DNA from 4 places in the Massilia sp. TWR1-2-2 genome. Region 1 is predicted to be linked to each of the others. Evidence: predicted binding sites of a transcription regulator. Region 1 holds the regulator's gene; each other region holds the start of a gene.
The links. Region 1 encodes sigma-54, which starts transcription at its own class of promoters, with help from an activator protein. Its sites were predicted from a motif close to TGGCANGNAANCTGCTTT; they were not measured.
Positions count from the first base shown of each region.

Region 2: the regulator sigma-54 is predicted to act here: its motif matches at 6,074-6,091, upstream of pepA (flocculation-associated PEP-CTERM protein PepA).
Region 3: the regulator sigma-54 is predicted to act here: its motif matches at 4,624-4,641, upstream of ACP7DD_RS23755 (CmpA/NrtA family ABC transporter substrate-binding protein).
Region 4: the regulator sigma-54 is predicted to act here: its motif matches at 2,305-2,322, upstream of glnA (type I glutamate--ammonia ligase).

Region 1 is NZ_JAFCWM010000015.1:74,391-82,107, reverse strand. It holds gene ACP7DD_RS15785 (monovalent cation:proton antiporter-2 (CPA2) family protein) at 1-1,522, opposite strand, end outside; gene ACP7DD_RS15780 (KpsF/GutQ family sugar-phosphate isomerase) at 1,632-2,630, shown strand; gene ACP7DD_RS15775 (KdsC family phosphatase) at 2,630-3,175, shown strand; gene lptC (LPS export ABC transporter periplasmic protein LptC) at 3,188-3,778, shown strand; gene lptA (lipopolysaccharide transport periplasmic protein LptA) at 3,810-4,373, shown strand; gene lptB (LPS export ABC transporter ATP-binding protein) at 4,373-5,125, shown strand; gene ACP7DD_RS15755 (RNA polymerase factor sigma-54) at 5,128-6,609, shown strand; gene hpf (ribosome hibernation-promoting factor, HPF/YfiA family) at 6,677-7,030, shown strand; gene ACP7DD_RS15745 (enoyl-CoA hydratase/isomerase family protein) at 7,149-7,717, shown strand, end outside.
Region 2 is NZ_JAFCWM010000002.1:89,593-97,309, forward strand. It holds gene prsT (XrtA/PEP-CTERM system TPR-repeat protein PrsT) at 1-2,076, shown strand, start outside; gene ACP7DD_RS02395 (N-acyl amino acid synthase FeeM domain-containing protein) at 2,314-2,973, shown strand; gene ACP7DD_RS02400 (ThiF family adenylyltransferase) at 3,025-3,939, shown strand; gene ACP7DD_RS02405 (molybdopterin biosynthesis protein MoeY) at 3,936-5,003, shown strand; gene ACP7DD_RS02410 (class I SAM-dependent methyltransferase) at 5,020-5,895, opposite strand; gene pepA (flocculation-associated PEP-CTERM protein PepA) at 6,214-7,065, shown strand; gene ACP7DD_RS02420 (nucleotidyltransferase domain-containing protein) at 7,212-7,717, opposite strand, start outside.
Region 3 is NZ_JAFCWM010000039.1:23,296-31,012, reverse strand. It holds gene tsaD (tRNA (adenosine(37)-N6)-threonylcarbamoyltransferase complex transferase subunit TsaD) at 1-584, shown strand, start outside; gene ACP7DD_RS23770 (endonuclease/exonuclease/phosphatase family protein) at 727-1,572, shown strand; gene ACP7DD_RS23765 (ABC transporter ATP-binding protein) at 1,593-2,399, opposite strand; gene ntrB (nitrate ABC transporter permease) at 2,401-3,306, opposite strand; gene ACP7DD_RS23755 (CmpA/NrtA family ABC transporter substrate-binding protein) at 3,321-4,556, opposite strand; gene ACP7DD_RS23750 (DsbA family oxidoreductase) at 4,800-5,441, opposite strand; gene plsY (glycerol-3-phosphate 1-O-acyltransferase PlsY) at 5,582-6,223, opposite strand; gene metE (5-methyltetrahydropteroyltriglutamate--homocysteine S-methyltransferase) at 6,366-7,717, opposite strand, start outside.
Region 4 is NZ_JAFCWM010000010.1:71,563-79,279, forward strand. It holds gene ACP7DD_RS11505 (transglycosylase domain-containing protein) at 1-146, shown strand, start outside; gene ACP7DD_RS11510 (TAXI family TRAP transporter solute-binding subunit) at 268-1,605, shown strand; gene ACP7DD_RS11515 (rhodanese-like domain-containing protein) at 1,602-2,060, opposite strand; gene glnA (type I glutamate--ammonia ligase) at 2,388-3,803, shown strand; gene ACP7DD_RS11525 (DUF4124 domain-containing protein) at 3,985-4,509, shown strand; gene glnL (nitrogen regulation protein NR(II)) at 4,506-5,600, shown strand; gene ntrC (nitrogen regulation protein NR(I)) at 5,666-7,150, shown strand; gene corA (magnesium/cobalt transporter CorA) at 7,228-7,717, shown strand, end outside.

The DNA of each region.
Region 1 (7,717 bases):
CCGGCAACGTCGGCGCCATCTCGTGCACCAGCATCAGCACCTTCAGCGCCGACTGCGTGTCGGCATACGTGATCACCATCGCGCTGGCGCGGTAGATGCCGGCGGCGACCAGGCTCTCGCGCCGCGCCGCGTCGCCGTACGCGACATTCGCGCCGGCCGCCTGCGCCTCATGCACGCGCTCCGGATCGAGGTCGAGCGCCTGGTAGGCCACCTTCTCTTCACTGAGCAGCGTCGCCAGGCTTTGCCCGCTGCGCCCGAAACCGGCCACGATTACGTGCTTTTGCATCGCCATCGTGCGGCTGGCGATCTGCGTCAGCTGCAGCGACTGCATCATCCATTCGTTGGTGGCGATCTTCATCACGATCTGGTCGGACTTGGCGATGATGAACGGCGCCACCAGCATCGACAGCACCATCGACGCGAGCACCAGCTGGATGATGAATGGATCCATCAGCTGCGCGCCGGCTGTCAGGTTCAGCAGCACGAAGCCGAATTCGCCCGCCTGCGCCAGCGCCAGGCCGGTGCGCATGGCGACGCCGTCGGAGGCGCCGAACAGCTTGGCCAGCAGCGCGATCAGCGCAAACTTGAGCAGCACGGGACCTGCCAGCAGGATCAGCACGATCCACCAGTTGTCCATCACCAGACGGATATTGAGCAGCATGCCGACGGTGATGAAGAAAAGCCCCAGCAGCACGTCGCGAAACGGCTTGATGTCCTCTTCCACCTGGTGCTTGTACTGGGTCTCGGAGATCAGCATGCCGGCGACGAACGCGCCCAGCGCCATCGACAGCCCGGCCTTTTCGGTGATCCACGCCGCGCCCAGCGTGATCAACAGCAGGTTGAGCATGAACAGCTCCTGCGAGCGGCGCTTGACCACCAGCGTGAACCACTTGCGCATCAGCTTCTGGCCGAGGAACAGCAGCAGCACCAGCACGATCACCGCCTTCACCGCGGCCCAACCCAGCGTGACGGCCAGTTCCTCGGGATTTTTTCCGAGCGCGGGAATGAGGATCAGCAGCGGCACCACCGCCAGATCCTGGAACAGCAAGATGCCGATAATCTTGCGCCCGTGCGGGCTTTCCAGTTCGAGCCGCTCGGTCAGCATCTTCGACACGATCGCCGTCGACGACATCGCCAGCGCGCCGCCCAGCGCGAACGTTGCCTGCCAGCCGATCTGCACCGACGGCGGCAGCACCGCGCCGATGATCCAGCCGAACGCCATCGTCGCGACGATGGTAAACACCACCTGCGCCATCCCGAGCCCGAACACGATGCGCCGCATCGCCATCAGCTGCGACAGCGAAAACTCCAGGCCGATCGAGAACATCAGGAACACGACGCCAAATTCGGCCAGCGCATGCGTGGTGGCGTCGTTCTCGGCGATCCCCATCGCGTGCGGCCCGATCAGGATGCCGACGGCCAGGTAGCCCAGCATCGGCGGCAGGTGCAGCATGCGGAAGGCCACTACGCCGAGCACGGCGCAGCCGAGCAGCAGCAATGTGAGTTCTAGTCCTGAAACCATGCGCCGTCGCCTGCGGTGGTAGGGAAAATGTGTTTAACTTTGTCTGGCAAGTTTTTTGCTTTCCCAATTCGTTTATACTTCCGGTACGAGTGTAACCCATGAAAAAACAATGCTGAAAGCTTTTGACGAAAACCTGATCCGGCGCTCCATGCTGCTCGCCCGCGAGACGCTCGAAATCGAAGCCGACGCGATCCGCGCCGTCCACCAGCGCCTGGCCACCGACGACAGCGTCGGCCACGCCGTCGCGCTGCTGCTCGCTTGCAGCGGCCGCGTGGTGGTGTCGGGCATCGGCAAGTCGGGCCACATCGCGCGCAAGATCGCCGCCACGCTGGCCTCGACCGGCACGCCGGCCATGTTCGTCCACCCCGCCGAAGCGGCCCACGGCGACCTTGGCATGGTCACTCCGCAAGACGCCTTCATCGCCATTTCGAACTCGGGCGAGACGGCCGAACTGATGTCGATCCTGCCGATCGTCAAGCGCATGGGCGCGCCGCTGATCGCCATGACCGGCAAGCCCGGCTCCAGCCTGGCGCTGCTGGCCGACGTCCACCTTGACGTCTCGGTGGCCAAGGAAGCCTGTCCGATGAACCTGGCGCCGACCGCCAGCACCACCGTCACGCTGGCGCTGGGCGACGCGCTGGCCGTCGCGCTGCTCGACGCGCGCGGCTTCAAGGAAGAGGACTTCGCCCGCTCGCATCCGGGCGGCGCGCTTGGCCGCCGCCTGCTGACCCACGTGTACGACGTCATGCGCAGCGGCGACGCTGTGCCGAAGGTGACCGCCGACGCCACGCTGACCGCGGCGCTGCTCGAGATCACGCAGAAGGGCATGGGCATGACCGCCATCGTCGACGCCGAAGGGCGCCCGGTCGGCGTGTTCACCGACGGCGATTTGCGCCGCATGATCGAGCGCGTCCAGGACTTCACCAAGGTCGTCATCCGCGACGTCATGCACGCCGACCCGCGCCGCATCCACCCGCAGCAGCTGGCGGTCGACGCCGTCGCCATCATGGAAGAATTCCGCATCAACCAGATGCTGGTGGTCGACGCCGACGACAAGCTGGTCGGCGCGCTGCACATCCACGACCTGACGCGCGCGAAAGTGATCTGATGGACACCGCACTCAACCCGCAACCGGACCACCTGCGCCGCGCCGCCGCCATCAAGATCCTGATCCTCGACGTCGACGGCGTGCTCACCGACGGCAGCCTGACTTACGGCGCCGACGGCGAAGTGACCAAGACCTTCAATGTGCTCGACGGCCTGGGCATCGAACTGCTGCAGAAAACCGGCGTGGCCGTGGCCATCATCAGCGCGCGCAAGTCGCCGGTGGTGGTGCGCCGCGCGGCCGACCTGAAGATCATGCACGTCTACCAGGGCACGCACGACAAGCGCATCGCATTCGCCGCGCTGCTCGAGGCCACCGGCGCCAGCGCCGAACAATGCGGCTACATCGGCGACGACGTGATCGACCTGCCGCTGCTGCGCAACGTCGGTTTCGCCGTGACGGTGTCGACCGGGCACCCGGAAGTGCAGCACCGCGCCCATTACGTCACTCGCGCCGGCGGCGGCCGCGGCGCCGTGCGCGAAGTGTGCGACCTGGTGATGCGCGCGCAGGGCAACTACGATACGGCGCTGGCGCCGTATTTCGCCTGATCGATGGGCACCATGCACAAGCGTACCGCTCACCGCTGGCGAATGGGCTCCCTGATGATCGGCGGCGTGGTGCTGGCGCTGGGCTCCTTCTGGCTGGTGCAGGTCATCACCCGCAACGAGCTGGTGACACCTGGCGAGGGCCTCAAGACCGAGCCTGACTACATCGTCGACAAGTTCAGCTTCGTGCGCATGACGCCGGGCGGCAAGCCGGCCTACATCATCGCCGGCGAAAAGCTGACCCACCGCCCGAGCGACGACTCGCTGCACGTCGACATGCCGGTGGTGCGCAACATGGGATCGAAGCAACCGCCGATGACGATGACGGCGAAAGAAGCGCACATCGACCAGACCAACAACATCGTCGACCTGGTCGGCTCCGTCGATATCCAGCGCCCGCCGCAAGGCGCCACGCAGGCGCTGCACCTGCAAACGTCCGCGCTGACCGTGTTCCCCGACGAAGAGCGGATGCAGACGAAGCAGCCATTTCAGATGGTAGTGGGCGCCAGCACGGTGTCCGGTGTCGGCATGAAAGCCAATAACGCCACAGGCCAGGTCGATGTGCAGAGCAAGGGTGAATTAACGCTGCCGCCGCGCGCGCGTTGAGACGGAAGTCTAGAAAAATATGGGAATAAATATGAAAAAAATTTTGGTGAGTGTCGCTTGTTTGGCTGCGTGCGTTTCAGCTCTGGCCGAGCGCGCCGATGCGCTCAAGCCGATCAAGGTGAACGCCGAATCCATCATGGCTAACACCGTCAACGAGGGTGGCACCGCCGAAGGCAATGTGGTGCTCACGCGCGGCACCTTGATCATGAAGGCAGCCAAACTGACCGCCGCGATCGACCCGCAAGGCTATCAGTTCGTGACGCTGCAAGCGGCGCCGGGTGGACTGGCCACATTCCGCCAGAAAAAGGACGGCGGCCCCGATTTGTGGATCGAGGGCGAGGCCGAACGCATCGAATACGACGACAAGACCGATGTGGTCAAGCTCAAGGGCAGGGCGAAGGTCCGCAACCTGGAGGGCACGCGGGTAACCGGCAGCTCTGAAGGCGCGTTCATTTCGTATGACAGCCGCAAGGAAGTTGTCACCACGACCAATACCGCTACGGGCGAGAGCAAGACCGGTGGCGGCCGCGTCGAGTGGATCATCGACTCGCGCAGGTCGCCCGCTCCGGCGGCTCCGGCCCCAGGAAAACAATAATGGAACAAAGCTGCGGCAGTACCCTGATCGTACGCGGCCTGCAAAAGAGCTACGGCAAGCGCCTGGTGGTGCGCGACGTCTCGCTGCAGGTCGAGTGCGGCGAAGTGGTCGGACTGCTCGGACCCAACGGCGCCGGCAAGACTACCTCGTTCTACATGATCGTCGGCCTGGTGCCGTCGGACGCCGGCTCGATCGACATCAGCGGCGTCGACATCTCGAGCATGCCGATTCACCGCCGCGCCTCGCTCGGCCTGTCGTACCTGCCGCAGGAAGCGTCGGTGTTTCGCAAGCTGACGGTGGAAGACAATATCCGCGCGGTGCTCGAACTGCAGAAGGTCGATGGCAAGGCGCTGACCAAGGCGCAGATCAACCAGCGCCTCGACACGCTGCTGGCCGACCTGCAGATCGAGAAGCTGCGCGAGAACCAGGCGCTGTCGCTGTCGGGCGGCGAACGGCGCCGGGTCGAGATCGCGCGCGCGCTCGCCACCAATCCGCGCTTCGTGCTGCTCGACGAGCCGTTCGCCGGCGTCGACCCGATCGCGGTCATCGAGATCCAGCGCATCGTGCGCTTCCTCAAGGAGCGCGGCATCGGCGTGCTGATCACCGACCACAACGTGCGCGAGACGCTCGGCATCTGCGACCGCGCCTACATCATCAACCAGGGCGCGGTGCTTGCGTCGGGCCGCCCCGACGACATCATTGCAGACGAATCGGTGCGGCGCGTCTACCTCGGTGAACACTTCCGGATGTAGCGATGAAACAGTCACTCCAGCTACGGACCTCGCAACACCTGGCGCTCACGCCGCAACTGCAGCAGTCGATACGCCTGCTGCAGTTGTCCACGCTTGAACTGCACCAGGAACTCGAGCATCTGCTGTCGGACAATCCGCTGCTCGAGCGGCTCGACGACCCGCTGGACAACTCGGTGCGGCTGCTCGCCGACGGCGCCATCGGCTCGAGCGCCGCGCCCGGTGAAGCTGCGCCCGAGCCAGGCGCGCAGGATGCGCCGCCGGCCGATGCGCCAGCGGCGGAAGGCGAGGGCGGCGACGTCGACAGCGCGCCGGCCGAAAGCGGCGCCGACAGCGACGACTGGGGCGAGTCCGCCCGCAACAAGGCGCCCGACGACGAGGACTCGCGCCCGCAGCTCGAAGCGTCCGCGGTGACCCTGCGCGACCACCTGATGGAGCAGATGCGCCTGGCCGTGCTGGAAGTGCGCGACCGCGCGCTGGTCGAACTGATGGTCGACGCGCTCGACGACAACGGCTACCTGACCGAGTCGCTCGAAGAGATCTTCGAGCGCATGCCGCCCGAACTCGAACTCGATCTCGATGAACTGAAGACGGCGCTGTCGCTGCTGCAAAGTTTTGATCCGGTCGGCGTCGGCGCGCGCAACGCGTCCGAATGCCTGGCGCTGCAGATCCGCCGCATGCCGGGCGTACCGATGGTCACGCGGCGCATGGCGCTGAAGATTGTCACGGACCACCTGACGTGGTTTGCCCAGCGCGAATTCAACAAGCTGAAAAAATCGCTCGACTGCGACGACGAGGACCTGCGTGAGGCGCAGTGCGTGATTCGCCAGTGCAATCCTCACCCGGGCGCCGCGTTCGGTTCAGGTGCGTCAGACTACGTGGTGCCGGACGTCATCGTGCGCAAATCCAAGAGCGGCTGGACGGTGACATTGAACCACGACGTGATGCCGCGGCTGCGCGTCAACAGCATGTACGCCAACTTGCTCAAGCAGGGCAAGGGCGAAGGGCAGATGGGCGCGCAGTTGCAGGAAGCCAAGTGGTTGATCAAGAATATGCGCCAGCGCTTCGATACGATCCTGCGCGTGGCGCAAGCTATTGTTGAGCGCCAACGCAATTTCTTTTCCCACGGCGCAGTTGCCATGCGCCCCCTTGTGCTGCGTGAAATTGCTGATACACTGGGTTTACACGAGAGTACTATTTCTCGGGTCACAACTCAGAAATACATGCTGACACCGCATGGAATGTTTGAGTTGAAATATTTTTTTGGTAGCCACGTCGCCACTGAAGCAGGAGGAGAAGCATCCTCGACGGCGATACGGGCACTCATCGTGCAACTGACAGGAGCAGAAGACCCTAAAAACCCACTATCAGACAGTAAGATTGCAGACATGCTGGGGGAACAGGGAATGGTCATTGCGCGGCGCACAGTCGCCAAGTACCGCGAAGCGCTGAAGATCCCACCTGTAACTCTCAGGAAAAGTCTGTAAAGTTTTTACGATGTTCCTCTGCGCTTATGACGCATGAACAGGAAGCGACATCATCAAAGGAGTGTGTATGAATCTCACAATCAGTGGACATCATCTTGAAGTGACACCAGCCATCCGCGATTACGTACAAACCAAACTGGAGCGAGTGAAGCGACATTTCGATCAAGTCATCGACATTGCCGTGATCCTCACAGTTGACAATCTTACTGAAAAAGAAAAGCGGCAAAAAGCCGAAGTCAATCTGCGGTTGCCGGGCAAGACGGTCAATGTCGCCAGCATGTCGCACGACCTGTACGCGGCGATCGACACACTGATCGACAAGCTCGATCGCCAGGTCATGAAGTACAAATCCCAGCTGCAGGAACATGGCCACAAGGCCATCAAGCACCTGCCTGAGGAAGAGATCATCGCCGCTGCGTAAGCCGGCCGATCGAGCAAGCGAGGGCGCCTTCACGGCGCCCTTTTCAATTCGATTTCACCCTGCACGGATGAGGTGCTGGCGTGCGCTAGAATGCAGCTTTAACATCGACAAGCACACCATGACCGACTTCGTCAAAACCCATGTTGCCAACGGCACCGGCGTCATCACGCTCGACCGTCCCCGTTCGCTCAATTCGCTGTCGCTCGACATGGTGCGCGCGCTGACCGACGCGCTGCTGGCCTGGCGCGACGATCCGCAGGTCGACGCTGTCGTGCTTCGCAGCACCTCCGAAAAAGCCTTGTGCGCCGGCGGCGACATCCGTTTCTTCTACGACGTCGGCAGCGCGCCGACCACCGGCGGCAGCGCTTCGCTGGAAGACTTTTTCACCGAGGAATATCGCCTCAACCATTTGATCTATCACTACCCGAAACCGTACGTCGCGTTGATGGACGGCGTCGTCATGGGCGGCGGCCTCGGCATCGCTGAAGCGGGTCCGCGCGGCCTGCGCGTGGTTACCGACGGCACCAAGATGGCGATGCCCGAAGTAAACATCGGCTTGTTCCCGGATGTCGGCGGCAGCTATTTCCTGTCGCGCGCACCGGGCAGGCTGGGCTACTACCTTGGGCTGACCGGCTTGACCATCCGCGCCGCAGACGCGCTGTACGCGGGCCTGGCCGACACCTTCGT
Region 2 (7,717 bases), on a different contig from region 1:
GCGCACCGCAGCGCCTACATCGAAAAAGCCTACATCGAAATTGGCGAAGGCAACTACGACGTCGCCGCGGCGGACCTGAAGACGGCGCGCAAGTACGCGCCGGGTAACCTGATGGTCACGTACGTGCAGGCCCTGCTCGACGCCCGCCAGGAAAAATTGCAGCCGGCGCTAGACGGGGTGACCAAAGTGCTCGGCGTGGCGCCCGATCACATGCCGAGCCTGTTGCTGGCCGGCCAGCTGGAGCTGCGCACCGGCGCCACCAAGCAGGCCGAAGCCCACCTGAAGAAATACCTCGAAGCGTTCCCGCAAGACGCGGCGGCGCGCAAGCTGCTGGCCCATGCCATGCTCAAGGGCGCGCAGCCGGCCGACGCCCTCGCGCTGCTGGCGCCGCTGACGAAGGAAGCGTCGCTCGACCCGCAGCTGATGGCGCTGGCGGGCCAGTCGCACATGCAAAACCAGGACTACGGCAAGGCGGCGGAATACTTCGAAAAGGCCAGCGTGCTGGAGCCTAAATCGGCCGAGCTGCGCACCTCCCTCGGCCTGTCGAAACTGGCCCAGGGCAACCAGGCCGGCGCCGTCAGCGAGCTGGAAGCGGCCGCCGTGCTCGATCCGAAATCGACGCGCGCCGGCGTCACGCTGGTGCAGACCGAACTGGCGCTGAAGCACTACGACAAGGCGATGACGGCCGCGCTGGCGCTTGAAAAAGCCCATCCGGAAGATCCGCAGGTGCACAACCTGAAAGGCGGTGTGTCGGTCGCCAAGGGCGACCTGGCCGGCGCCCGCGCCAGCTTCGAAAAAGCCGTCGCCTTGCAGCCGGCCTTTTTCCCTGCCGTGGCCAACCTGGCCCGGCTCGACATGCAGGACCGCAAGCCCGAGGCCGCCCAGAAGCGCTTCGAAGCGATCCTCGAGAAAGACAAGAAAAACGTGCCGGCCATGATGGCCCTGGCCGAGCTCGCCGCCATGCGCAACCTGCCGGACCAGGCTGGCAACTGGCTGGAAAAAGCCGTCGCCGAACGGCCCGAGGCGGTCGATCCGGCCCTCAAGCTGGCCGAGCACTACGCGCGCAACAAGCAGGAGCAAAAAGCGCTCAGCCTGATGAGCAAGCTGCAGACTGCCAATCCGACCCATCCGGGCGTGCTCGACATGATGGGCCAGATGCAGCTGGTCAACAAGGACGAGGCCGGCGCACTCGAGACGTACAGCAAGCTGGCCGGCCTGACGCCGAAGGCCCCCGCTGTCCACATGCGCCTGGCGTCGGTGCACATGATGATGAAAAACGAGCCGGCCGCGGTGCAGGACCTGAAGCGCGCGATCGCGGCAGATCCGTCGTACCTGCCGGCACGCGTCGGGATGGCCGAGCTGGCAATGAGGAAAGGCAATACGGACGAGGCGATGGCCATCGCGCGCGACGTACAGCGCGTCGATCCGAAGTCGGCCGCCGGCTTCATGATGGAAGGTGAATTGCAGCTCGGCTTGAAGAAGCCGGCACTGGCGCTGGCGGCGATGGAGAAGGCGTTTGCCATCGCCAAGACGCCGCAGGTGCTGGTCAAGATTTCCGAGGTGATGAAAAGCACCGGCAAGGATCCGATGCCGCGCCTGCAGCAGTGGCAGGCGGCCAACCCGAACGATGTCATCATCGCCGCCTACGTCGCTGAAATGTCGCTCGCAGCCAAGCAGTACAAGCTGGCCGCCGCCCAGTTCGAGGCGGTGCTGAAGATCGCACCGGGCAGCCCGGTGGCGCTGAACAACCTGGCCTGGACCTACCAGCAACTGGGCGACGCGCGCGCCCTGCCGACGGCGGAAAAGGCGCTGGCGGCCGCGCCCGAGAGCCCAGCCGTCATGGACACGCTCGGCTGGATGCTCGTCGAGCAGGGCAACACCGCGCGCGCATTGCCGATCCTCAAGCGCGCCGTCGCGCTGGCGCCGGCGGCCACCGAATTCCGCTATCACCTGGCGGTGGCGCTGAATAAAGCTGGCGACAAGGCGAATGCCAAGCTAGAATTGAATAAGTTGCTGTCGGACAATAAGCCCTTCGCCCAAATGGAAGAAGCTAAGGCCTTGTTGAAGGTTCTTTAAAGCATCTATTTGGTAAGCAAATGTAATCGAACACAATGCCGGCGGCCGTCGCAGCGCGATCTCCGGCACGCGCTGCTTCGCTGCACAACCGCAATGAGAAATGGTGAGGATCCCGTGAATACGATGGCTGCAGAGGTCGATGCCGAGGTAACCCCGGATTCGCTTGAGTCCGATTCACCCGCGCAATTTAATACGGAACAGGCTACTATAGCGTCCACCGAATACGAGGATATTATCGTGAATCAAGATAATTACGGTATCCGGCTGACCGACACTGCGGAAGGCCGGAATTCCGCCAGCCTGCTCATCAGCAAGATGTACGCTTGGCGCGGCTATGCCGGAACCCACCAGTTCAACGACGATCCGAACCGGATCACGTTGACAGCGACCGACAATGGCGAAGTCATTGGCACGCTGACGATCGGCATCGATTCACCGATCGGACTGATGGCCGACCAGGTGTTCAAGCCCGAGATGGACGCGCATCGCATGCGCGGCGCGAAACTGTGTGAATTTACCAAGTTCGCTTTCGACACCCAGGTCAAGTCGAAGACGGCGCTGGCCAACCTGTTCCACCTGGCCGTCATCTATGCGCGCGACATCCACGAGTGCACCGACATTCTGATCGAGGTCAATCCGCGCCACCGCCGCTTTTACGAGCACATGCTGGGCTTCCAGCGCGAAGCGGAAATGCGCAACAATCCGCGCGTCAACGCGCCGGCCTTTTTGCTGCGCGTCAATCTCGAGTACGTCACCGAACAGATCAGCAAGCATGGCGGCACCTTCGGCAGCGAGACTACCGAGCGCTCGTTTTACCCGTATTTCTTTTCGCCGCGCGAGGAAGCCGGTATTTTGAACCGCCTGCTACGCGTCGACCACGAGCAACACGCTGCCTGAGCTAGCAGGCCCAAGCCGCATCGCCGTCCGGCACCGTCTCCTGATCCAAGAATGAAAACATCGCTCCAGCCAAGTTCCGCCGCGACCGCCCCGGATTCGTCCTTTCCGTATGAGGAAGCGTTCGCGCGCAACATCGGCTGGGTCACCAAGGCCGAACAGGCCAGCCTGCGCGGCAAGCGCGTGGCGATCGCCGGCGGCGGCGGCGTCGGCGGCGTTCACCTGATGACCCTGGCAAGGCTGGGGATCGGCAGCTTTCACATCGCCGATTTCGACAGCTTCGACTATGTCAACTTCAACCGCCAGGTCGGCGCCAACGTCTCGACGTTGGGCCAGCCGAAGGCGGCAGTAATGGCGCGCATGGCGCGCGACGTCAATCCCGAACTCGACATCAAGATTTTCGACAAGGGCATCGATGCGGCCAACCTGCCCGCCTTCCTCGACGGCGTCGACCTGTACATCGACGGCCTCGATTTCTTTGCCTTCGACATCCGCCAGCAAACCTTCGCGCTGTGCGCCGAGCGCGGCATTCCGGCCACCACGGTGGCGCCGCTCGGCATGGGCGCCGCGCTGCTCAATTTCATGCCTGGCAAGATGACGTTCGAAGAATATTTTCGCTGGGGCAGCTTGCCCGAGGAAGACAAGGCGATCCGCTTTGTCGTCGGCCTGGCCCCGGCCGGCCTGCACCGCCCCTACCTGGTCGAGCCGTCGGCGGTCAATTTCGCCGAACGGCGCGGGCCGTCGACCTTCATGGCCTGCCAGCTGTGCGCCGGCATTGCCGCCACCGAAGCGCTGAAGATCCTGCTCGGGCGCGGCGACGTGCTGGCCGCGCCGCACGGCCTGCAGTTCGACGCCTACCGCAACCGGCTGGCGCGCACCTGGCGCCCGTGGGGCAACAACAACTGGCTGCACCGCATCGCCATTGCGATCGGCAAGCGCCAGTTCGCCCGCATGGCGCAGGCAAAATGAGCGAACTGTCCGTGATCCGCCAGATCCTTGAACTGGCGCGCTGGGCGCCGTCGGGCGACAACACCCAGTGCTGGCGCTTCGAGCTGATCGACAGCACCCGCTTCGTCGTGCACGGCTTCGACACGCGCGAGGACTGCGTCTACGACCTCGACGGCCACCCGAGCCAGATTTCGCTCGGCGCCCTGCTCGAGACGATCGCCATCGCCGCCAGCGCGCATGGCGTGCGCGCCGACGTCACGCGGCGCGACAGCGGCGCCGAACACCGCTACCTGTTCGACATCGAGCTGGTGGCCGACGCCGCCGTCACGCCGAGCCCGTTGCTCGGGTCGATCAAGGTGCGCAGCGTGCAGCGCCGGCCGATGAAAACGCGGCCGCTGACGGCAGCCGAAAAGCTCGCTCTCGAGCACGCCGTCGGCGACGACTACGAAGTGCAGTGGCTGGAAGGATTGCGCGTCAAGTTCCGCACCGCGCGGATGATGTTCAACAACGCCAAGCTGCGCCTGACGATGCCGGAAGCATACGAAGTGCACCGCCGCATCATCCACTGGGGAGTCGAGCGCAGCGACGACCGCGTGCCCGACCAGGCCCTCGGCGTCGACGCCGCCACCTTGAAGCTGATGAAGTGGGCCATGGTCAGCTGGGGCCGGCTGTCGATGATGAACACGCTGATGGGCACATGGGCGCCGCGCCTGCAGATGGATTTCGTGCCAGGCATCGCCTGCGCCGCCCACTTCGTCATCAAGGCCAGGCGCGCGCCGCAGACGATCGACGATTACGTCGCCGCCGGCCGCGCGGTGCAGCGCTACTGGCTGACCCTGACCGAACTCGGGCTGGTGATGCAGCCCGAGATGACGCCGCTGATTTTTTCGAAGTATGTGCGCGAACAGCGCCATTTCACGCATGCCAGGAACCTGCATGGCCGCGCCGCGCGCCTGCAGGAGCAGACGGCCAAACTGATCTTCAACGGCAGCGCGTTTCCGGTCTACATGGGCCGGCTCGGCGCCGGCCCCGTCGCGCGCGCGCGCTCGGAGCGGCGCCCGCTGGACGAGCTGCTGCAGCACTAGCCGCAACGCTTTTCAGTTACGCCAGCAGCGCGCAGCGCATCCCGTTCATGCCGAAATGCCGGATCAGGTCGGCGATGTCGGCATGGTGCCATTGCGGCAAATTCTTCTTCATCTCTGCCAGCTTCGCGCGCAGCGCCGGATCGTCGCCGCGGCGCGCCGGGCTTTTCAGCGCCACCATGAACGGCAGCGCGATCGTCGCATACAGCTTGGCGCGTTGCAGCAGCGGCTGGGCAGCCTTGCGGAACTCGTCCGGATAGAACGCCGCGTGCAAGGAGTTGATGTAATCCTCGGTAAACAACGCCGGCTGGCGGTCGGCGTACTGGTTGCCGAAATAGTCGATGCTGCGCTGCGCCTTCAGGTGGCCGAAGTCGACCATGTAGATCCCGCCATCGGCCTTCAGGACGCGCGCCACCTCCGCATACGTGCGCGCCAGGCAGTCGCTGTCGGGCAGGTGGTGCAGCGCCATCGTCGACACCACCGCGTCGATCGACTGGTCGGCGAACATCGACAGGTCGGTGATGTCGCCGTGGCGAAACGTCACATTGGTCAAACCCTGGCGCGTGATCAGTTCCTGCGCCTGCGCCAGCATCGGCGGCGACAGGTCCACGCCGATAAAGGTTGTCAGCGGATTGAGGCGCGCCACCATCGCCAGCTGGTTGGCCGGCCCGCAAGCGAGGTCGACGACGGTGTCGCCGGGCCGGATCACTTCACAGATGTTGGCTGCATGAAACAGGTAAACCGGCGCCATCACCGCGTGCTCGCGGCCCGCCTCGACATACGCGGCGACATTGGCCGGATCGTCCATCACCAGATCGGGCTCGGTGCGGCGCGGGCTGCGCTCGGAAGTGAACAACTCTCGGATGACCGATTGAACCAGGCGTGGACTAGGCATTGTGATTCCCATTATTCGATGCTGCGCTGATCGGAAGAGGAGCGGCGCGGATAAAAATGCTACCCGGAAATTATAATTGAGTAACGGTGTCGAGATTTCTTACAGTACGTTTTTCTTATCGATCAAAAACACGAAGCGTTCAGCGTAAGTCCTTGTTTTATAACGAACCCGGAAAGGGTGGCACGGTCATTGCTTTATGTTGATCGTAGTCGTAAAAAACAGCAGCGCTAAACATCAGGCGAAACAAGTTTAACCGCCATAGTGTTGAGCAGCAATAAAAACATTCAGAACATCATTCGAATTAATTGGAGAGTTACCATGATCAAATTTACCCCACGCCTGCGCACCATCGTCAAAGCAGTTCTGGCTGTCGGCGTTTTCGCCGCTGCTAACGCCAACGCCGGCATGATCTTCACTGTCGACCCAACCAGCAACGGTCTGGTCACCGTCGGCGGCGTCGTTCAGCCAGCCGGTATCGCCAAGTTTGACGCCGACAAAATTGTCGGTAATTCGACTGTGCGTCTGACGACCCAAGCAGGTCCTGGATTCAACTACAACGGCACAGGTTACATCCAGTACAGCGGCTTCGCACTCGCCAGCAGCAACGTCAACAACAGCTACCTCGGCGTTAATTTCCCAGGCGTCTTGCAGGGCTACAACCTGTACGCCACTTTCACCCAAACGTTCTCGTGCGCCAGTGCCTTGGCCGTCAATGTTGAGTGCAGCGTGACGTCGATCAACCTGAACCTGTTCGCAGATAAAATCAGCGACGGTTCTGCAACGTTCTCCCAAGCGACCCTGGCGGCTGATCCATCGGTCACTGGCGGTGGCACGCAAATCAAACTGGCATCGGGCAACTTCGCTTACGGCGTTGCTGGCTTGAACTCGCTGGGCGGCGCTTACCAGAACGTTAACACCAACATCGCTCTGACCGCAGCTGGCGCGAAATTCTTCGTCGCACCAAACCCGTTCTACAGCCTGACGTTCAATTCGTTTAACAACAACACCGGTGGCCTGGCTACCAACGGCGTTAATTTCGCCATCACCGACGAAAGTGGCGCTACCACCTTCTCCAACGCTCTGCAAGTTCCAGAGCCTGCATCGCTGGCCCTGTTCGGCCTGGCACTCGCCGGCGTCGCCACTGCCCGTCGTCGCAAGAACAGCAAGTAATAATAAAGCAGCAATTTATTGAAACTGCCCGGTGCAAGCCGGGCAGTTTTTTTTCGCCTGCAGCGAATGCATTCAAAGTGAAGCAACCGGCCCGATTTGGACGGGTCGGTGCCGAAGGACGTCACACCCCATCGGGGCCGAGCGGATCAGCTAGCTTTGGGGGAGATGAAGGCTTTGTGGAACAGGTGGCGCGCCAGCAGCAGCGGCGGCATGCGCAGCCAGTTGGCGCGGATGTACAGCAGGCGCAGGGCAATGCCGGTGTAGCGGTCGGCGCAGCTCGGGTGCGCCGGCAGCAGCGCGCGGCCGAACAGCGCATCCATCAGCGCCAGCAGCGGCGATGGCGGCCGGCCCGATGCCAGCGCCGCCGGCGGGACGTCGGCGCCGAGCAGGCGGTGGGCGTAGCGCAGCGCGTAAAACAGCGGCCGTTCCAATTGGAGCTGGGCGGCGCGTTGCGGCAGCTCGGCCCAGAAATCTGGCTCCCGGCCAAATTCCTGCAGCAGCCGGTGGATGTCGGCCAGGTCGCGCATTCCATGGTCGAACTCGCCATCGTAGAACAGGTGCACGGCGCTGTGCAGCACCATGTCGGCCGGCGCGAACACGCGCAGGCCGTCGTCGCCGTCGATGGAGCGCGAGGCCGACCGCAGCGCCGCCG
Region 3 (7,717 bases), on a different contig from region 1:
TGCTCGGCGAGACGCTCGACGACGCCGCCGGCGAGGCGTTCGACAAATCGGCCAAGCTGCTCGGCCTCGGCTATCCGGGCGGGCCGGCGATTTCGCGCCTGGCCGAATTTGGCGACCCGACCGCGTATAAGCTGCCGCGCCCGATGCTGCATTCGAAGGACTTCAATTTCAGTTTTTCGGGACTGAAGACGGCGGTGCTGACGGTGGTGAAAAATCACGAAGAAAAAGTCATCGCCAATATCTGCGAACAGGACAAGGCCGATATCGCGCGCGGGTTTGTCGATGCGATCGTCGACGTGTTGACGGCCAAATGCGTCAGCGCGATCAAGCATTCGGGGCTGAAGCGGCTGGTGATCGCCGGCGGCGTCGGCGCCAATTCGCAGCTGCGCGCGTCGCTTGATGCGGCGGCGGTCGCGAAGAAGTTTCGGGTGTTTTATCCGGAGCTGGAGTTCTGCACCGATAACGGCGCGATGATCGCGTTCGCCGGGGCCATGCGCCTGCAGATCAATCCGGAGGCGGCGCAGAAGGATTATTCGTTCAATGTGCGGCCGCGGTGGCCGCTCGACGAAATCAAGGTGGTTTAAGCAGCGCGTCCGGGGTCTGACCCCGCTGGGTCAGACCCCGGACGCGGCGGAGAACAGATTTTGTAGCCGTATCCAACGGTGTTCCCGTCCCCCGCCAAAAAATGCCACTATCAGCCGGGTGCAGTTTTTCCGGAGGCGCGGCATGCGGATTGTCAGCTGGAACATACACTGGGGATGCGGCAAGGATGGCAGGATCAGAATCCACGCCATCATCGACGTGCTGCGCAACCTCAATCCGGACGTGATCTGCCTGCAGGAGGTCGCCTCGAACCACCCCGAGCTGGAAGGCGGCGCCACTTGCGACCAGTTCAAGCAACTGGCCGGTGCGTTCGGTGCCTACCATTCAGTGCAGGCGCCGGTCAGCGAGATCTACCGCAACAACCTGCCGCGACTGTTTGGCAATGTGCTGTTTTCCAAATTCCGCATCACCCAGGTGCACCGCCACCTGCTGCCCTGGCCGCCCGATCCGTCCAGCCCGCCGGGCATGCCGCGCGGGATGATCGAGGCGGTCATCGACGCGCCAGGCGGCAAGGTGCGCGTGCTCACCACCCATCTCGAATACTATTCGCTGGCCCAGCGCATCGCGCAGGTGCGCCAGATCCGGTATCTGCACTGGGAAGCGTGCGAGCGCGCCCGCACCTTCGAGCCCGACCCCACGCTCGATGCGCCGTACCAGCTGGGCTTTCGTCCGGGCTCGGCGATCTACTGCGGCGACTTCAACCTCAATCCCGGCTCGCCCGAATACGCGGAGCTGATCGCGCCCGAAGAAGCGATCGCGCTGCCGCTGGTGGACGCCTGGAGCGCGACGCATCCCGGCCAGTCGCACATGCCGACGGCCGGCCTGCACGGCTTTGCGTGGCCGGACAAGCCCGATTGCTACGACTACTTCTTCGTCACCGAAGACCTGGTGCCGCGCCTCACCGCCGTCGAGGTGCAGTCGGAGACGGTCGCGTCCGACCACCAGCCGCTCGTCCTCGACATCAGCTAGGCTTGGTCAGGCTGATTGCTTCAGGCCGCTTCCTTGTCGGGCCGCGCCTGGCGGTGATACAAGAACTCCAGCACCCGGGTGCGGTAATCGATGTAGAGCGCGTCGTGCGCCAGGGCGACCCGGTCGCGCGGGCGCGCCAGCTTGACGTCGACGATCTCGCCGATCGTCGCCGCCGGCCCGTTGGTCATCATGACGATGCGGTCCGACAGCAGCACCGCTTCGTCGACGTCGTGGGTGACCATCACGACGATCGATCCGGTCTGCGCGACGATGCGCAGCAGCTCGTCCTGCAGGTGGGCGCGGGTCAGCGCGTCGAGGGCGCCGAACGGCTCGTCCATCAGCAGCACTTTCGGCTCCATCGACAGCGCGCGGGCGATGCCGACGCGCTGCTTCATGCCGCCCGAGATTTCGTTGGGCCGCTTGGACGCCGCCGCGCTCAAACCCACCAGCGCCAGCGCGGCCGTGGTGCGCTCGCGCATCTGCGCCTTCGACTCCTTCGCGCCGAACACGCGCTCGACCGCCAGGTGGACGTTTTCGAAGCAGGTCAGCCACGGCAGCAGCGAGTGGTTCTGGAAGACGACGCCGCGCTCGGGCGACGGCCCGGCGATCTCGCGGCCGGCGCAGATCAGGACGCCCTCGGTGGCGGTGGTGAGGCCCGCGATCAGGTTCATCAGCGTCGACTTGCCGCAGCCGGAGTGGCCGATCAGGGTGACGAATTCACCCTGGGCGACCGTCAGGTTGATGTCGGTGAGCGCATGGAAGCTGCCCTTCCTGGTATCGAAGCGCATCTCGGCGCCCTGCACTTCGATGAATTTTTGCGCGTGCATGTCAGGCTCCGGTTTCTTCGTAGGTGAACGACTTGGCCAATGCGACCAGCGCTTGTTCCAGCAGCAGGCCGACCACGCCGATCACCACGATGGCGATGATGATGTGCGGGGCGTTCAGGTTGTTCCACTCATCCCAGACCCAGAAGCCGATGCCCACGCCGCCGGTCAGCATTTCGGCGGCGACGATTACCAGCCACGCGGTGCCGATCGCCAGGCGCACGCCGGTCAGCATGTACGGCAGCACCGACGGCAGCAGGATCTTGGTGAAGATCTTCCACTCCGACAGATTGAGCACGCGCGCAACGTTCATGTAATCCTGCGGCACGCGCTGCACGCCGACGGCGGTGTTGATGATCATCGGCCAGATCGAGCAGATGAAGATCGACCAGATCGCGGCCGGGTCGGCGGCCTTGAACACCAACAGGCCGATCGGCAGCCAGGCCAGCGGCGAGACCGGCTTGAGCAGGCTGATGACCGGGTTGAACATCCCTGCCAAAAATTTGAAGCGCCCGATCATGAAGCCGAGCGGGATGCCCACCGCCGCGGCGAGGCCAAAGCCGACCGCCACGCGCTTGAGCGACGCATAAATATTCCAGCCGATGCCCTGGTCGTTCGGGCCGTTGCTGTAGAACGGATCGGCGAACAGGCGCAGCGCCTCCGCCCCGGTGACCGCCGGCGACGGGAAATTGGTGTTCTTGGCCGAGATGATCTGCCACACCAGCACCAGCAGCGCCACGCCGAGAAACGGCGGCAGCACCTTCAGCAGGATCACGTTGAAGTTCGATTTGCGGCCGATACGCACGCCCCGGCTGGCCAGGCGCTGGCTGCGGCGCCGCTTTTCCGGCTCCGCCTTCGATAGTGGGACGCTGGCGGCGCCGTGTGTTGCGGGGTCGAGTACTGCGCTCATGTGCTGCTCCTCCATCAGGCTTTGATTTTGAATGAGTCGGCGTACGCCTTGGGGTTCTTGCCGTCCCAGATGCCGCCGTCGATCAGCTTCGTGGTGCGCATCGGCGACTTCGGCACGTTCGCCTTGGCCATCGTGGCCGCTTCCTTGTACAGCGCGATCTGGTTGACGGCGGTGGCGGTGGCCAGATAGTCCGGCTCGCCCTTGAGCAGGCCCCAGCGCTTATGCTGGGTCATGAACCACATGCCGTCGGTCAGGTACGGGAAGTTGACGCTGCCGTCGTTATAGAACTTCATGTAGTTTGGGTCGTCCCAGGTCTTGCCCATGCCGTTCTGGTATCGGCCCAGGATGCGCTGGTTGATGACGTCGACCGAGGTGTTCACGTACGACTTGTCGGCGATGGTGCTGGCCATCTTGGTCTTGTTCGACAGCGACGCGTCGATCCACTTGCTCGCTTCGAGCACCGCTGCCACCAGCGCGCGCGCCGTGTTCGGATTGGTCTTGACCCATTCGGCGGTGGTGCCGAGCGTTTTTTCCGGGTGGTCCTGCCAGATATCCTGGGTAGTGGCGCCGGTGACGCCGACGCCGTCGACAATGGCGCGGTGCCCCCACGGTTCGCCGACGCAGAAGCCGTCCATGTTGCCGACCCGCATATTGGCCACCATCTGCGGCGGCGGCACCGTGATCACCTTGGCGTCCTTCATCGGATTGATGCCGTAGGTGGCGAGCCAGTAGTACAGCCACATCGCGTGGGTGCCGGTCGGGAAGGTCTGGGCAAAGGTGTATTCGCGCTTGTCGGTGCGCATCAGCTTGGCCAGCGACGGGCCGTCGACGCCGCCCTTGTCCGAGACTTTTCTCGACAAGGTGATGGCCTGGCCGTTGTGGTTCAGGTTCATCAGCACCGCCATGTCCTTCTTGGCGCCGCCGATGCCCATCTGCACGCCGTAGATCAGGCCGTACAGAACGTGCGCCGCGTCCAGTTCGCCGTTGACGAGCTTGTCGCGCACGCCGGCCCACGACGACTCCTTCGACAGGACAATCTTGATGCCGTATTTCTTGTCGAAGCCGAGCACCGACGCCATCACCACCGAGGCGCAATCGGTGAGCGGAATGAAGCCGACCTTGACTTCCTCTTTTTCGGGTTTGTCGGAACCGGCGGCCCACACTGCCCCGGTGGCCAGGCCGCTGAGGGAAGCGGCGCCCGCTTTCAGGATGGTGCGGCGGTTCAGCGTGGTTTTGGTATCGTTGCTCATCATTTCCTCGTAGCTCGGCTGGAGAACAGTCGGAGCAAGCGCAGGAGCGCCTGCCGTTACCTGTCCATCAGCAAATGGCGTGCCAGCTAGAAAAAGAGGAAATGCACGACGAATAAGTCGAATTGGCGTCGCCCTGCACGGCATTTGGCACCGTTCTTGTGCAGCGCACCAACATCGCGCCGAAGAATCACACCGGGGTCAGACCTAGGTCTGACCCCGATGATGTAGGACGGCGGTGTTGCCTTATTCCTGCGAAAGGATCTGGCGCAGCGCCTGCTCGAATACCTCGGGCGGCTGGCCGCCGGAGATCAGGTGGCGCTTGTTGATGATGATCGCCGGCACCGAGCTGATGCCCTGGCGCTGGAAGAACTGCTCGGCTTCGCGCACTTCGGCGGCGTAGGTGTCGGAAGCGAGGATGCGGGCAGCCTCGGCAGTATTGAGGCCGACTTTGCCGGCCACGCGCACCAACACCTCGTGCGAGCCGGGGCTGTCGCCGTCGGTAAAGTACGAGTCGAACAGCGCCATCTTCAGCTCGCGCTGCAAGCCGTGCTCTTCAGCCCAGTGCAGCAGGCGGTGGGCGTCGAAGGTGTTGTAGATGCGGTCGCGCTGGCCGAATTCGAAGCCGAGTTCGGCACCGCGGGCGCGGATCATCTCGCTGGTCTGGTTGCGCTGCTCTGCACTGGCGCCGTATTTGCGGGCCAGGTGCTCGCCGATGTCTTCGCCTTCGGCCGCGATGTTCGGGTTCAGCTCGAACGGCTGGAAATGCAGCTCGGCATCGGCCAGGTCGCCGACGTTGTCGAGCGCCTGCTCGAGCGACTTAAGGCCGATGACGCACCACGGGCACGATACGTCCGACACGAAATCAATCCTGATCTGTTTGCTCACAATGTTTGCTCCCTATTTACCAGCCACCTATATTGACCCGAGCGATAGCATTTCAATAGGACAAATTAAAACGGGGTCGGACCCGGCTTTTATGGTGCCGCCAATGGATTAACCGGGTCTGACCCTGTTTTTGGGAGCACTTACTTTTTCTTGGTGGCGGGCGGTTTGGCCGCGGGGGCGGATTTGCTGCCGATGCGGCTTTCTTTGCCGGCGATGAGGTTGCTGATGTTCTTGCTGTGGCGCCAGGCCAGCAGCGCGCACATCACCACGACCGCGAACAGCTTTTCGTCGATGCCGAACAGCAGGCCGTAGTAGAACGGCGCAAATAACGCCGAGATCAGCGCCGCCAGCGACGAGTAGCGGAACGCGTACGCGATCACGATCCAGGTAACCAAGGTCGCCAGGCCCAGCCAGGGATTCAGGCCGATCAGCACGCCCAGCGCAGTGGCGACGCCCTTGCCGCCGACGAAGCGGAAAAACACCGGCCACAGGTGGCCGAGGAATACTGCAAGCGCCACCATCGCGATGCCGGCGTCGGTCACGCCATACTGGTCGGCCAGGCGCTCGGCCAGCCACACGGCGAACCAGCCCTTGGCGCCGTCGCCGATCAACGTGGCGATCGCGGCTTTCTTGTTGCCGCTGCGAAGGACGTTGGTGGCGCCGGGGTTTTTCGAGCCGTAAGTGCGCGGATCGGACAGGCCGAATACGCGGCTCATCACCACCGCAAACGAAATCGAGCCGATCAGGTAGGCGGCAATTACAAAAATAAGGGTGGCGGTCATCGTCTCTCTCTTGTTATCGAACCCGGTCTCGGTCGCCGGGCCGGTGAATATACACCATCCCAGGCAACCGGCGAAAGCGGCGCGGACACCCGGTCACGACAACATTAAAGCAAAATGGCGACGGCGACAATCGCCGCCCCAATCAGGGCGCCGCGCCGCCCGCTTCGCCGCGCAGCCGGTGCGCCGCCGCCACCATGTTGCGCAGCGCCGCCTGCGTTTCCGGCCAGGCGCGCGTCTTCAGGCCGCAATCGGGATTGACCCACAGGTTCGCCGCCGGGATCACTTCGGCCGCCTTCTTCATCAGCCGCACGATCGCGTCGACCGACGGCACCTGCGGCGAATGGATGTCGTACACGCCAGGGCCGATCTGGTTCGGGTACCTGAAGCTGCCGAAGCCGCGCAGCAGCTCCATGTCGGAGCGGCTCGTCTCGATGGTGATGACATCGGCATCCATCGCCGCGATCTCCGGCAGGATGTCGTTGAACTCGGCATAGCACATGTGCGTATGCACCTGCGTGTCGTCGGCCACGCCGCTGGCGGCGATGCGAAACGCGCGCCCCGCCCACTGCAGGTATTCGGGCCAAAGCACGCGGCGCAGCGGCAGACCCTCGCGGATTGCCGGCTCGTCGATCTGGACGATGCCGATGCCGGCCGCCTCCAGGTCGAGCACCTCGTCGCGGATCGCCAGCGCGATCTGCTGCGCGGTCGCCGAGCGGGCCTGGTCGTCGCGCACGAACGACCATTGCAAAATGGTGACCGGGCCGGTCAGCATGCCTTTCATCGGCCGCGCCGTCAGGCTTTGCGCATACGCGGTCCAGCGCACCGTCATCGCAGCCGGCCGCGAAACGTCGCCAAACAGCACCGGCGGCTTGACGCAGCGCGAGCCGTACGACTGCACCCAGCCGTTGGCGGTAAACGCGAAGCCGTCGAGCTGCTCGCCGAAATATTCGACCATGTCGTTGCGCTCGGCTTCGCCGTGCACCAGCACGTCGATGCCGAGTTCTTCCTGCTGCCGCACGGCGTGGGCGATCTCGGCGCGCATCGCCAGTTCGTACGCGTCATCGCTCAGCTCCTTGCGCTTGTGGGCGGCGCGGGCGGCGCGGATCGCCGCGGTCTGCGGGAACGAGCCGATCGTCGTGGTCGGAAACAGCGGCAGCGCCAGGCGCGCCTGCTGCCCGGCGCGGCGCGCCGCAAAGCCGCTGTGGCGGCGGTCGATGCCGGGCTCTAGCTGGGCGGCGCGTTGCCTCACGGCCGGGTTCGTCACGCGCGGGCTGGCGGCGCGCGCGGCAATGGCGCTGCGCGCCGCCAGCAATTCGGCGGCCACGCTGTCTTCGCCGTCGTTGACGGCGCGCTGCAAGATGCGCAGCTCGGCCAGTTTGTCGGCGGCGCCGGCCAGCCAGCTGCGCAGTTCGTCGTCGATGGCGGCGTCGTCCGACAGGCGTAGCGGCGTGTGCAGCAGCGAGCACGACGGCGCGATCCACAGCTGCTGGCCGC
Region 4 (7,717 bases), on a different contig from region 1:
CGGCTGCCGCCAAGCCGGTCGCGCCGAAGACTGGGGATGCGGCTGCCGACAAGCCGAAAGCGGCGGCCAAGGCGCCCGCCGCGGATGCGAAGCCGCCCAAGCCGGCGAAGCCGAAGGAAGCGCCCCGTCCGCAAGTGCTGTTCTGACCGATCAGAGCCTGCATCTGCACAGGGGTCTGACCCAACGGGGTCAGACCCCTGACGCGGCGCTTGCATATTGGGTCAATTGTTGGCATCGTAGCCTCCCATGAAACCCATGCGCCAAGTAATGTCCCGTATCCGCAAGTTCTCCCAGTTCTCGTTTCGCGACCTGGTCGCCACCGCTGGCCCCACCATCGTGCTGATCGGCGCCCTGTGCGCGCTGGCCTACGTCATCGTCGACCCGGCCCCGCCGCGCCACATGCGCCTGGCCACCGGCCAGGAAAACAGCGCCTACGAACAATTCGGCAAGAAGTACGCGGCGGCGCTGGCCAAGGACGGCATCAGGGCCGAACTGGTGCCCTCGCTCGGCTCGCAGCAGAACCTGCAGCAGCTCAACGAGGGCAAGGTCGACGCCGCGTTCGTCCAGAGCGGCTCGACCGACGAAGCGGCCGCCCAGCGCAAGGGCCTGGTGTCGCTCGGCAGCCTGTTCACCGAACCGGTATGGCTGTTCATGCGCGAACCGGTCGCCGTCACCCAGCTTGGCCAGCTCAAGGGCCTGCGCATCAACCTCGGTCCCGAAGGCACCGGCATCCCCAAGCTGTTTCGCCAGGTGCTGGCGTTAAATGGCGTCGAGCCGGCCGACCTGGCCATCGGCGCGCTGGAGAACACGCCGGCCACCGTGGAGCTGCTCGAAGGGCGCATCGACGCGCTGGTGTTCTCTTCCGGGCCTGACGCGCTGCTGGTGCAGATGCTGCTGCAAACGCCCGGCATCCGGCTGTTCAACTTCGACCAGGCCGAAGCCTACGCGCGGCGCCTGCCGTTCCTGTCGCACGTGGTGCTGCCGCGCGGGATCGTCGACCTGGGGCGCGACCTGCCGCCGCAGGACTACCACTTGATCGCGCCCACAGCCACGCTGGTGGCGCGCGCCAACCTGCACCCGGCGCTGATCGAATTGCTGGTGCAGGCGGCCACCGAGATCCACGGCGGCGCCGGCTGGTTCCAGCAGCAGGGCCAGTTTCCGTCGGCGCGCTACACCGAGATCCCGGTCGCGCGCGAGGCGGCCAAGTTCTACAAGGACGGAGCGCCGCTGCTGCAGCGCTACATGCCGTTCTGGGTCGCCAACCTGTTCGACCGGCTGTGGGTGGTGGTGGTCGCGCTGGCCGCGCTGATCATCCCGTTTTCGAAAGTGGTGCCGCCGCTGTACGTATGGCGCATCAAGTCGCGCATCTACCGCTGGTACGGCCAGCTGCGCACGATCGAACAGGAGCTGGAAGAGGGCGCCGCCGACGGCCGCGAGCAGGTCTGCGACGAGCTGCTGAAACGCCTTGACGACATCGAGGCGCGCGTCAACCGCATGTCGATTCCGCTGGCGTTCGCCGATAATTTATACGGCCTGCGCAGCCACATCAACTTCGTGCGCCAGCGCGTGCTGCTGACCCTGAAAACGGCGGCCGCGGCGCGCTAGCCGCCGATCCACGGCAGGCCGACCTTGCACCAGCCTTCGACCTGCTTGCGGTGGCCTTCGCCGTCCTTGCCCCCTTCGAAGCCTTCGAGGATGTCGAACGCGTTGGTAAAGCCGTGGTCGGTGGCCAGCTTGGCCGCATGGCGCGAGCGCACGCCGGAGCGGCACAGGAACAGCAGCAGGTCGTGTTTGCCGGCCGCTTCGCCAAGCTGCTCGACGAACTGCGGGTTGACCACGCCGCTCGGCCAGCTGCTCCATTCGACGGCGGCGTGCTGGCCCGGGGCGATGGCGACCTGGCCGACCCAGTAACGCTCGGCGTTGGTGCGCACGTCGACCAGCTTGGCGTTGGGGTCGGACTGCAGCAGCGCGAACGCCTCCTGCGGCGTCACCGCGCCGGCATACGGTTGGTCGGCGCCGCGCTGGCGGGCAGTGGCAAGGATGTGGTCGGCAGCGCTCATGGCAGTTTCCCTTGGGTTGGTAGATTGTCCATTATAGGGTCACATCGTCACGCTTGAAGGGCGCGCGCAGTGGCTCTCGCTTTTGGGGCGCAGTGCGCCCCTTTGGTGCAGTCCTGGCGAAATGCACCGTATTGGTGCGCCATGACGGTGCGTCAACGAGCCGATGCCGCATGTTGCGGTCGATTTTCCTACCATCCCCGGCACCTCCCGCACTAAACTGGACTTTAGCGTTGGAATTAATGGCTGGCATGGTTTCTGCTATGATTCCTGTGAGTTTGCGTACGCCCATGAGCGCGCGCTCCCCCCTTTTTATCTAGGAGATTTTGAATGGCAAAGACCGCCGCAGAAGTGCTGAAGATGGCAAAAGACAATGAAGTCAAATTCGTTGATTTCCGCTTTGCCGATACCCGTGGCAAGGAGCAGCACGTCACCGTACCCATCTCCCACTTCGATCTCGACAAGTTCGAGTCGGGTCACGCCTTCGACGGTTCGTCGATTGCCGGCTGGAAGGGCATCGAAGCGTCCGACATGATCCTGATGCCGGATCCGTCGACCGCCAACATCGACCCGTTCATGGAAGAGACCACGCTGTTCATGCAGTGCGACGTCATCGAGCCATCCGACGGCAAGGGCTACGACCGCGATCCGCGTTCGATCGCCAAGCGCGCCGAAGCGTACCTGAAGTCGTCCGGCCAGGGCGACACCGCCTACTTCGGCCCGGAGCCTGAATTCTTCATCTTCGATTCGGTCCGCTGGAAAATCGACATGTCCGGCTGCTTCGTCAAGATCGATTCGGACGAGTCCTCGTGGGCCACCGACGCCAAGACCGAAGGCGGCAACCATGGCCACCGTCCGACCGTCAAGGGCGGCTACTTCCCGGTCCCGCCGGTCGACTCGTTCCAGGACATGCGCTCGGAGATGTGCCTGATCCTCGAGGCGATGGGCATCCCGGTCGAAGTGCACCACCATGAAGTGGCCGGCGCCGGCCAGAACGAAATCGGCACCCGCTTCTCGACCCTGGTCGAGCGCGCCGACTGGACCCAGAACCTGAAGTACGTCGTCTGGAACGTCGCCCACAGCTACGGCAAGACCGCCACCTTCATGCCGAAGCCGATTGTCGGCGACAACGGCTCGGGCATGCACGTGCACCAGTCGATCTGGAAGGACGGCAAAAACCTGTTCGCCGGCGACGGCTATGCCGGCCTGTCGGACACCGCGCTGTTCTACATCGGCGGCATCATCAAGCACGCCAAGGCGCTCAACGCGATCACCAACCCGGGCACCAACTCGTACAAGCGCCTGGTGCCTGGCTACGAAGCGCCGGTCAAGCTGGCCTACTCGGCGCGCAACCGCTCGGCCTCGATCCGCATCCCGCACGTGGCCAACCCGAAGGGCCGCCGTATCGAGACGCGCTTCCCGGATCCGCTGGCGAACGTCTACCTGTGCTTCGCCGCGCTGCTGATGGCCGGCCTGGACGGCATCGCCAACAAGATCCACCCGGGCGAAGCGGCATCGAAAGACCTGTACCACCTGCCGCCGGAAGAAGACGCGCTGATCCCGACGGTGTGCGCATCGCTCGAAGAAGCACTCGAGAACCTCGACAAGGACCGCGAGTTCCTGACCCGCGGCGGCGTGTTCAGCGACAGCATGATCGACGCCTACATCGAACTGAAGATGCAGGACGTGCAGCGCATGCGCATGACCACGCACCCGGTCGAATTCGACATGTACTACTCGCTGTAAGCGCAACGACACTAGCGTTATGCGGATGTCAGCAGGCGTGATCTTGCCGACATCGAAAGTGTAAATGCTGTGTAAAAAACGCGGGGAAAGCCACGGCTTTCACCGCGTTTTTTTTCGGATGTTGTATATTCGGGCTGAACCCAATAACCGCGCGCACCGCCGCGCACCAATGCTGATGTTTATGATAACGAGGTCTTTCGGAAGAGCCGCCCGCGCCGGCGCCGTCGCTGCCGCCGCGCTGGCGGCGAGCGGCATCGCGCACGGCCAGGTGATGTACAAGTGCGTCGACGAAGCCGGCCGCGTGCTCTACACCGACACCCTCAAGCCGGGCTGCAAGGCGCTCGACCTGCCGTCGACCGGCGCCACCGGCCCGATCGCCGCGCCCGCGCGGCGCGGGGCCACACCGGCGCCGGCGCGCAGCACCGCGGCGCCGGCCGCCACGCCGGCCGAGTTTCCGCGCGTGAGCACGTATCAGCAGAAGGCGCGCGACGACGACCGCCGCGAGATTCTCAACGACGAACTGCGCAGCGAAGACAAGAAGCTGGCCGAACTGCGGCGCGAATTCAACAACGGCGAGCCTGAACGCCAGGGCAACGAGAAGAACTACGCCAAGTACCTCGACCGCGTGGCGCAGCTGCGCGACAGTATCGGCCGCGCCGAAAAGAACGTCGACGCCCTCAAGCGCGAGATCGCGAACATCCGATGAACCGGCCCGCCGGCCCGCCCACCCGCGCGACCGCCGACGCGGCGCTGGCAGGGCTCGACCTGCTGGCGTCGGCCGTGCTGCTGGTCGGCGCCGACGGTCAGGTCCGCTATGCCAACGCCGCCGCCGAACACCTGCTCGAAATTTCCGCGCGCGTGCTGGCGCGCATGCAGATCGCGGCGCTGTTCGTCAACGGCGACGAACTGGCCAAGCTGTGCGAGCAGGCGCTGGCGCATGAATACGCCGACCTGCGCCAGGACCTGGCGCTCGAGCGCAGCGGGCGCGACGCGCTGCACGTGCACAGCATCGTCAGCGTCACCGGCGACGGCGGCGTCATCGTCGAGCTGCGCGAAAACGTCCAGCAGCTCAAGCTCGACCGCGAAGAGCGCATGCTCGACCAGAGCCAGGTCAACAAGGAACTGATCCGCAACCTGGCGCACGAAATCAAGAACCCGCTGGGCGGCATCCGCGGCGCCGCCCAGCTGCTCGAACTGGAGCTGCCGGACAAGCACCTCAATCAGCTGCGCGAATACACCCAGGTCATCATCAAGGAAGCGGACCGGCTGCAAACGCTGGTCGACCGCCTGCTGGCGCCGCACCGGCGCCCGCACATCGTCGGCGACGTCAATATCCACGAGGTATGCGAGCGCGTGCGCAGCCTGATGGTGGCCGAATTCCCCACGGGCCTGTCGATCCGCCGCGACTACGACGCCTCCATTCCCGAGTTCAGGGGCGACAAGGAGCAGTTGATCCAGACGGTGCTCAACATCGCCCGCAACGCCGCCCAGGCGCTGCGCGAGCGCATCGCCGCCGGCGACGCCGAGCTGGTTTTTCGCACCAGGGTGGCGCGCCAGGTCACCCTGGCCAAGGTTCGCTACGGGCTGGCATTAGACTTGCATATCATCGACAATGGACCGGGCATCTCGCCACAGATCCGCGATCGTATCTTCTACCCGCTGGTGTCCGGCAGGGATGGCGGCAGCGGGCTGGGGCTGACATTGGCGCAAACCTTCGTGCAGCAGCACCTGGGCGTGATCGAATGCGAGAGCCGGCCTGGATTGACGGACTTCCGCATCCTGCTGCCCCTGCCATAAGCGGGTGCTCGGGGCGGGGGCGGATCCCACCGATTGAACACCAATAGTGCGGGACACGCGAATACATGAAACCAATCTGGATTGTCGACGACGATGCCTCCATCCGCTGGGTACTGGAGAAGGCGCTGGCGCGCGAAAACCTGGCCACCCGCAGCTTTTCCAATGCACGCGACGCCATGGCCGCACTCGAGACCGAGACGCCGCAAGTGCTGGTGTCGGACATCCGCATGCCGGGCGAATCGGGCCTCGACCTGCTGCAGGCGGTCAAGCAGCGCTACCCCGGCCTGCCGGTCATCATCATCACCGCCTTTTCCGACCTCGATTCGGCCGTCGCCGCATTCCAGGGCGGCGCCTTCGAGTACCTGGCCAAGCCGTTCGACATCGACAAGGCGGTCGAACTGATTCGCCGCGCGCTGGAAGAAAGCCTGCGCGAGACGAGCGTCGAGTCGGGCCCGGCCGAGACGCCCGAAATCCTCGGCCAGGCGCCGGCCATGCAGGAGGTGTTCCGCGCGATCGGGCGCTTGTCGCAGTCGAACGTGACGGTGCTCATCACGGGCGAATCGGGCACCGGCAAGGAACTCGTCGCCCGCGCGCTGCACAAGCACAGCCCGCGCGCGCAGCAGCCGTTCATCGCGCTCAACACCGCGGCGATCCCGAAAGACCTGCTCGAGTCCGAACTGTTCGGCCACGAACGCGGCGCCTTTACCGGCGCCCAGACCACCCGGCGCGGGCGCTTCGAGCAGGCCGAAAACGGCACGCTGTTTCTCGACGAGATCGGCGACATGCCGTTCGACCTGCAAACGCGCCTGCTGCGGGTGCTGTCGGACGGCCACTTCTACCGCGTCGGCGGCCACCAGCCGCTCAAGGCGAACGTGCGCGTCATCACCGCCACCCACCAGAACCTGGAACAGCGGGTGCGCGACGGCCTGTTTCGCGAAGACCTGTACCACCGCCTCAACGTGATCCGGCTGCGCCTGCCCAGTTTGCGGGAGAGGCGCGAGGATATCCCGCTTTTGGTGCGCCACTTCCTGGTGCAAAGCGCGCGCCAGCTCGGCGTCGAGGCCAAGCGCATGAGCGAGGGCGCGCTGCACTTCCTGTCCGGGCTCGACCTGCCGGGCAATGTGCGCCAGCTCGAAAACCTGTGCAACTGGATCACCGTGATGGCGCCCGGGCAGACCGTCGACATCAAGGACCTGCCGCTGGAGCTGACCCAGAGCCAGGACGGCGTGGCCGAAGCGGCCGGCACTGCGCCGCCGTCGCCGGTGTCGGCCGACCCGCACACCTGGCCGCGCGCCGGCGCGCCGGTCGCCGCCGGCACCGCCGACAGCTGGATCGGACTACTCGAACTGCAGGCGGCCGGCATGCTCAACGCCGGCCAGTCGGACGTGATGGACGTGCTGGGACGGCAGTTCGAGTCGGCGCTGATCAAGACGGCGCTCAAGCACACGCACGGACGCAAGAACGACGCCGCCGTGCGCCTCGGGATCGGCCGCAACACGATCACGCGCAAGATCGCCGAGCTCGGGATCGACGGCGCCAAGGACGAATAGCGCGCGCACGCGCCCGCAAGGCGCCGATATAGTAAGCTCTGCCTCGGCGGCATGTGCCCCGTCTATATTGGATCGTCATGTTGATTAACTGCGTCGCCTACCAGGAAGGCAAAAAGCTGGCCGACATTCCCGTCGAAGAGATCAGCGAGTACCTGGCCAAGCCCGGCTACTTCGTCTGGGTCTCGCTGCGCGACCCCGATCCGGCCGAGCTGGCGCTGATGAAGGATGAATTCTGCCTGCACGAGCTGGCAGTCGAAGACGCCACGCGCGGCAACCAGCGTCCCAAGGTCGAAGAATACGGCGACTCGCTGTTCGCCGTGCTGCAGACGGTCGAGCTGGTGGGCGACGAAATGACGATCGGCGAAGTCGACGTGTTCGTCGGGCCGAACTACGTGCTGTCGTCGCGCCGCAACGCAACCGAGGGCTTTCTCGGCGTGCGCGCGCGCGCCGAACGCGAACCGCACCTGCTGGCGCAAGGCTCGGCGTTCGTGCTGTACGCGCTGATGGATGCCGTGGTCGACCGCTACTTCCCGGTGGTCGACCTGCTCGAATCGGAGCTGGAAAAGA